3 regions of the Enterobacter sp. N5-15 genome follow, and region 3 is predicted to be linked to each of the others. Evidence: predicted binding sites of a transcription regulator. Region 3 holds the regulator's gene; each other region holds the start of a gene.

The links. Region 3 encodes sigma-54, which starts transcription at its own class of promoters, with help from an activator protein. Its sites were predicted from a motif close to GTTGGCACANNTTTCGCTNT; they were not measured.
Region 1: a site for sigma-54 is predicted at 1,117-1,136, ahead of hypA (hydrogenase maturation nickel metallochaperone HypA). Genes of this name have one in related genera too.
Region 2: a site for sigma-54 is predicted at 1,037-1,056, ahead of glnA (glutamate--ammonia ligase). Genes of this name have one in related genera too.

What each region holds. Positions count from the first base shown of each region.
Region 1 covers NZ_CM170150.1:3,806,211-3,808,481, reverse strand. Annotated here, with positions in the region: gene hypB (hydrogenase nickel incorporation protein HypB) at 1-734, opposite strand, end outside; gene hypA (hydrogenase maturation nickel metallochaperone HypA) at 738-1,088, opposite strand; gene hycA (formate hydrogenlyase regulator HycA) at 1,300-1,764, shown strand; gene AC2TE5_RS17965 (4Fe-4S dicluster domain-containing protein) at 1,835-2,271, shown strand, end outside.
Region 2 covers NZ_CM170150.1:4,798,671-4,800,941, reverse strand. Annotated here, with positions in the region: gene glnA (glutamate--ammonia ligase) at 1-950, opposite strand, end outside; gene typA (ribosome-dependent GTPase TypA) at 1,329-2,271, shown strand, end outside.
Region 3 covers NZ_CM170150.1:4,310,359-4,312,629, reverse strand. Annotated here, with positions in the region: gene hpf (ribosome hibernation promoting factor) at 2-289, opposite strand; gene rpoN (RNA polymerase factor sigma-54) at 312-1,745, opposite strand; gene lptB (LPS export ABC transporter ATP-binding protein) at 1,793-2,271, opposite strand, start outside.

The DNA of each region.
Region 1 (2,271 bases), 500 kb from region 3:
AAGTTCAGGTACGGCAGCAGGTCAACTTTGTTCAGCAGCATGATGGACGCGGCGGCAAACATATGCGGGTACTTCAGCGGTTTGTCTTCGCCTTCGGTCACCGAAAGCACCGCCACCTTGTGTCGTTCGCCAAGATCGAAGCTCGCCGGGCAGACCAGGTTGCCGACGTTTTCAATAAACAGAATGCCGTTATCCGCCAGCGGCAGGCGCGGGGCCGCATCGGCAATCATCTGCGCATCCAGGTGACAGCCTTTGCCGGTATTAACCTGAATCGCCGGGGTGCCGGTTTCGCGAATGCGCGCCGCGTCGTTAACGGTTTGCTGGTCGCCTTCGATGACGGCGCAGGAAACGCGCTGATTCAGGCGTTTGAGCGTTTCCGTGAGCAGCGTGGTTTTGCCGGAACCGGGGCTGGAGACCAGGTTGAGCACCAGCTGTTTGCGGGTGGCAAAGCGCGCGCGGTTGCGGGCGGCGATCTGGTTATTTTTGTCCAGCACGTTGATTTCCACCTCCAGCATCTGGCGCTGGCTGATGCCCGGCGCGTGGGTCCCCGCCTCCCCGTGGCCGTAGTGCAGGTCGCCAGCGTCGGAGCGCTGCGGAGCGAAGGTGATACCGGTCAGTGCCGCAGAAGGGCGTGGGGCAGGTGAAAAGGGCGCGGAGCGAAACGCGGAATGGGGGTGATGTTCATCCCCTTCTATATACAGGTTGCCTTCGGCGCAACCGCAGGTGCTACACATACTTTACTCCTTCTCGATTTCGAGGCGTTGGATCTGCATGCCGTCATCCGCCACGATGCGAAGACCGGTGCTCTGACACTGCGGACAGCGCTGAACCTTCGATGACAGCAGGGTGACGTACTGCTGGCACTGCTCGCACCAGCACTCCGCCTGCTGCTCTTCAATATGGAGCTCGCAGCCTTCCGCAAGCGTGCCGCGGCACACCAGCTCAAAGCAGAAATGCAGGGCGCTGGTCTCGACGCAGGAAAACGCCCCGACCTTCAGCCAGACGCCGGTGACGCGCTTCGCGTGGTTTTGCACTGCCTGCTGTTCGATAAGTTCCAGAGCCCGCTGGCAGAGGGTGATTTCGTGCATGACGCCTCCTCAATGAATTGCGCCATTGAATGCAATAACGGTGCCAGCTTGATTTTTGTTAAGGCGTGACGATGTCAACGCTGTCGAAATGACACGTCGACACCGCGGCGTTGACAGCGCTTTTGCAATAAAACCCATTTAAAATCATTAAGATAAAAACTGGCATGGAATCTGCTTAACAGCCGCTATCTCCACTAAACGGATACCTTCTATGACTATTTGGGAAATCAGCGAAAAAGCGGATTACATCGCGCAGCGTCATCAGCAGCTGCAGGACCAGTGGCACCTCTACTGCAACTCTCTGGTTCAGGGCATAACCCTCTCGAAAGCACGTCTTCACCACGCGATGAGCTGCGCGGCGCAGGGCGACATGCGCTTCGTCCTGTTCGGCCATTTCACCATCAACGTTACCCTGGCGGACAACTTCAACAGCCACACCATTGAGTACCACCTCGAGACAAAAGACGGCGAAAAACAGTGTATTGCGAAGGCGCAGCTGATGGCTGACGGCATGGTGGACGGCCACGTCAGCAACCGCGATCGCCAGCAGGTGCTGGAGCACTATCTGGAAAAAATCGCGCCGGTCTATAACGGCCTGTACGCCGCCGTTGAGCACGATCTTCCGGTCAACCTGAAGCAGCTGATGGACGGAAATGCCTCAGCGAACGTGGCCTGACCCTTGCGTGTCGAGAAGTGTCGACAAGACAGTTTTTCGTCAAAAATGACTATCACCAGAGGATAACCCGGTGAACCGTTTTGTAATTGCTGACTCGACGGTCTGTATTGGCTGTCGAACCTGTGAGGCGGCGTGTTCGGAAACGCATCGCCTGCATGGGCTGCAGTCCATGCCGCGCCTGCACGTCATGCGTAATGAAAAAGAGTCTGCCCCGCAGCTCTGCCATCACTGTGAAGACGCCCCCTGCGCGGGCGTCTGCCCCGTGAATGCCATCACCCGCGTTGATGGCGCTGTCCAGCTGAACGAAAGCCTGTGCGTAAGCTGCAAGCTGTGCGGCATTGCCTGCCCGTTCGGCGCGATTGAATTTTCCGGCAGCCGTCCGCTGCACATTCCGGCGAACGCCAACTCGCCAAAAGCCCCGCCCGCGCCACCGGCTCCGGCACGCGTAAGCACGCTGCTGGACTGGGTGCCCGGCATCCGTGCCGTTGCGGTGAAATGCGACCTGTG
Region 2 (2,271 bases), 490 kb from region 3:
GTGGTTGGGTTCGCCAGGGCGTTGATCGCTTTAGCGTGTTTGATAACACCACCGATGTAGTGCAGCGCCTGCTCGGACAGACCGGCATATTTGTCGCCAGAGAACAGGTTGGTACCGTTCTTGGACAGAGACATGTGGCAGTGCATACCGGAACCGTTATCGCCAAACATTGGTTTTGGCATGAAGGTCGCGGTTTTACCGAAACGGTGCGCAACGTTGTGCACGACGTATTTGTAGATCTGAATCTCATCCGCTTTCTTGGTCATGGTGTTGAAGCGGGTAGCGATTTCGTTCTGGCCAGCGGTCGCCACTTCGTGGTGGTGCGCTTCAACAACCAGGCCCATCTCTTCCATGATCAGACACATGGTAGAACGGATGTCCTGTGAAGAATCGACCGGAGGAACCGGGAAGTAACCGCCTTTCACGCCAGGACGGTGACCTTTGTTACCACCTTCGTATTTGGTGGAAGAGTTCCATGCGCCTTCGATGTCGTCGATAGCCACGTGGGAACCAGAAATTGAAGCGCCGAAACGGATGTCGTCAAACAGGAAGAACTCTGGCTCTGGCCCGAACAGAACGGTGTCTGCGATGCCGGTAGAACGCAGGTACTCTTCAGCACGTTTTGCGATAGAACGTGGGTCGCGGTCGTAGCCCTGCAGCGTGCCTGGCTCGAGGATGTCGCAACGGATGATCAGGGTTGGTTCTTCGAAGAACGGGTCAATGAGCGCAGTGGTCGGGTCCGGCATCAGAACCATGTCGGATTCGTTAATGCCTTTCCAGCCGCCAATGGAGGAGCCGTCAAACATTTTGCCTTCTTCAAAGAATTCGGCGTTCACCTGATGAGCAGGGATTGTGACGTGCTGTTCTTTACCTTTGGTATCGGTGAAGCGCAGATCAACAAACTTCACTTCATGTTCGTTCAGCATCGTCAAAACGTGTTCAGCGGACATACTTAACTCTCCAGATTGGTCATTGTCGTCGTGGTAACGAGGTCTTCAATTTCTGTTTGTACTGGCTGTTGCCATGTATTTTTTATAAAGCGAAATCTGTGCCAACTTTTAAAACACCCCAAAAAGGCGTTATCATGCGCACCATAGTGCAAAAGGGCTGCACCACGATGGATTTGTTGCACCAGTATAGTGCTTCAATGTGAACATTGAGCACCATATTGGTGCAATTTACGTTAAAGTGCCCTTTTACCGCTCCGTGAAAGCGATCACAAAGCATCTCTGCAAAACTTGTTTGCGGGGGATGTTTGTGATCCTGTTTTGTAGTGCGATTAATCCGTGTACAATAACGCGCTATTTCTAAATGCCTGAGGCAAAGTTGTGATCGAAAATTTGCGTAACATCGCCATCATCGCGCACGTAGACCATGGTAAAACTACCCTGGTTGACAAGCTGCTGCAGCAATCCGGTACGTTTGATGCGCGTGCCGAAACCCAAGAACGCGTGATGGACTCCAACGATTTGGAGAAAGAGCGTGGGATTACCATCCTCGCGAAAAACACCGCGATTAAATGGAATGACTACCGTATCAACATCGTTGATACCCCAGGGCACGCCGACTTCGGTGGTGAAGTTGAACGTGTAATGTCCATGGTAGACTCCGTTCTGCTGGTCGTTGACGCAATGGATGGCCCAATGCCACAGACGCGCTTCGTGACCAAAAAAGCTTTTGCCCATGGTCTGAAGCCAATCGTTGTTATCAACAAAGTTGACCGCCCTGGCGCGCGTCCTGACTGGGTTGTTGACCAGGTCTTCGACTTGTTCGTTAACCTCGACGCGACCGACGAGCAGCTGGACTTCCCTATCGTTTACGCCTCTGCGCTGAACGGTATCGCAGGTCTGGACCACGAAGACATGGCTGAAGACATGACCCCGCTGTATCAGGCGATTGTTGACCGTGTTCCTGCGCCAAACGTCGATCTCGACGGCACCCTGCAGATGCAGATCTCTCAGCTCGACTACAACAACTACGTTGGCGTAATCGGCATTGGTCGTATCAAGCGCGGTAAAGTGAAGCCTAACCAGCAGGTTACTATCATCGATAGCGAAGGCAAAACCCGTAACGGTAAAGTTGGTAAAGTACTGACTCACCTGGGTCTTGAGCGTATCGAGAGCGACATCGCTGAAGCGGGCGACATCATCGCTATCACCGGTCTGGGTGAGCTGAACATCTCCGACACCATCTGCGATCCGCAGAACGTCGAAGCGCTGCCAGCCCTATCCGTTGATGAACCAACCGTAACCATGTTCTTCAACGTCAACA
Region 3 (2,271 bases):
ATTAGTGTTGTTTCAGTTTATCTTTATGTTTATTGAGCTGTCGTGCAAGCTTATCAATCAAGCCGTCGATAGCAGCGTACATGTCTTGCCCTTCCGCACTGGCATGCAGTTCACCCCCGTTAACATGCAGGGTGGCATCCGAGATATGAGTCACTTTCTCCACTTTCAACACAATATAGACCTGATTGATCCTTTCGAAATACTGCTCGAGTTTTGCAAACTTCGCGTTCACAAAGTCGCGTAAAGCCTCAGTAATTTCGACGTTTTGTCCAGTGATGTTGAGCTGCATAGTGTCTTCCTTATCGGTTGTGTCAGACCAGCTGTTTACGCTGGTTGGACGGCGGAATGGATAAAGACTCTCGATACTTCGCAACAGTACGACGTGCCACCATAATACCCTGATCGGACAGCATGGTGGTTAACTTACTGTCGCTTAGTGGCTTCGCGGGGTTCTCCGCGGCGATCAACTTCTTCACCAGGGCACGAATGGCCGTTGACGACGCTTCGCCGCCGCCCTCGGTATTCACATGGCTGGAGAAGAAATACTTAAGCTCAAAAATACCGCGTGGACTGTGCAGATACTTCTGCGTGGTGACACGGGAAATGGTTGATTCATGCATTTCGACGGCCTGGGCGATATCCGCCAGTACCATCGGTTTCATATACTCTTCGCCCTGCTCAAAGAATGCCTGCTGCTGTTCGACAATACAGCGGCTGACGCGTAGCAGCGTATCATTTCGGCTCTCCAGACTTTTGATCAACCATCGCGCTTCCTGAAGATTGCTACGAATATATTGATTGTCGGAGTCGTTACGCGCGCTGGTGCACATGGAGGCATACTGCTGGTTGATTTGCAGGCGAGGGATGCTGTCTGAATTCAGTTCAACGACCCAGCGGTCATTGTGTTTTCTGACCAGCACGTCCGGGATCACGTACTCGGGCTCGCTGGTCTGGATCGACTGTCCCGGGCGCGGATCGAGCGACTGGATCAGATTCACCGCTTCTTTCAGCACCTCTTCCTTCAGGCGCGTGACGCGCATCAGGGAGCGGAAATCGTGGTTGGCCAACAGATCCAGATGATCGCTGATGATTAAGCGCGCCTCGTCGATCCATGGCGTCTCTTTGCTGAACTGAGAAAGCTGGATCAGCAGGCAGTCGCGCAGATCTTTTGCGGCCACGCCTACCGGATCGAAACGCTGGATGCGCTTCAGTACGGCTTCGATCTCCTCAAGCTCAATCTCTTCGTCGCCCATGCTTTCCAGGATATCGTCCAGCGTGACGGTCAAATAGCCGGTGTCGTCAACGGCATCGACAATTGAGGTGGCAATCGCGCGGTCGGTATCGGAGAAGGGGGTGAGTTCCACCTGCCACATCAGGTAATCCTGCAGCGACTGGGTGGTTTCTCCCTGATAGACCGGTAGCTCATCGTCCTGGTAGTCTGCACGCGTACCGGAAGGGGTTCCGGCGGTGTAGATTTCATCCCAGCTGGCATCCAGCGGTAGCTCGTCGGGCATCTCTTTTTGTTCGAGTGCGTCCGCGGTGTCGAGCGCTTCCGTATCCTGCGATTGCTGGGTATCTACCTCGTCATGAAGATCGGTTTGTTCCAGCAGGGGGTTGCTGTCTAGCGCCTGCTGGAGCTCCTGCTGAAGTTCTAACGTGGACAGTTGCAACAGGCGAATTGCCTGCTGTAGCTGCGGCGTCATCGCCAGTTGTTGGCTGAGCCTTAATTGCAAACCTTGCTTCATGTTCAGAGCATTTTTCTCCGGTTCGGCGTTACGTTACCTCTACCCTATCAGAGTCTGAAGTCTTCCCCAAGATAGACGCGCTTAACATGATCGTCTTCGAGGATCTGCTGCGGCGTACCGTGGGCGATCAGATTGCCCTGGCTCACAATATACGCGCGTTCACACACGGCCAGCGTTTCACGAACGTTGTGGTCGGTGATCAGTACGCCAAGCCCGCTGTCACGCAGGTGTTCAATGATACGTTTAATGTCGATAACCGAGATCGGGTCAACGCCCGCAAACGGTTCATCCAGAAGGATAAATTTTGGGTTTGCGGCCAGCGCACGCGCAATCTCAACGCGGCGGCGTTCACCCCCGGAGAGTGCCTGACCGAGGCTGTCACGCAGGTGCTCAATGTGGAACTCTTCCATCAGCTCGTTGGCACGATCCTGACGCTGTTCGCTGGTCAGGTCGTTACGAATTTGCAGGACCGCCATCAGGTTATCGTAAACGCTAAGACGACGGAAAATAGAGGCTTCCTGCGGCA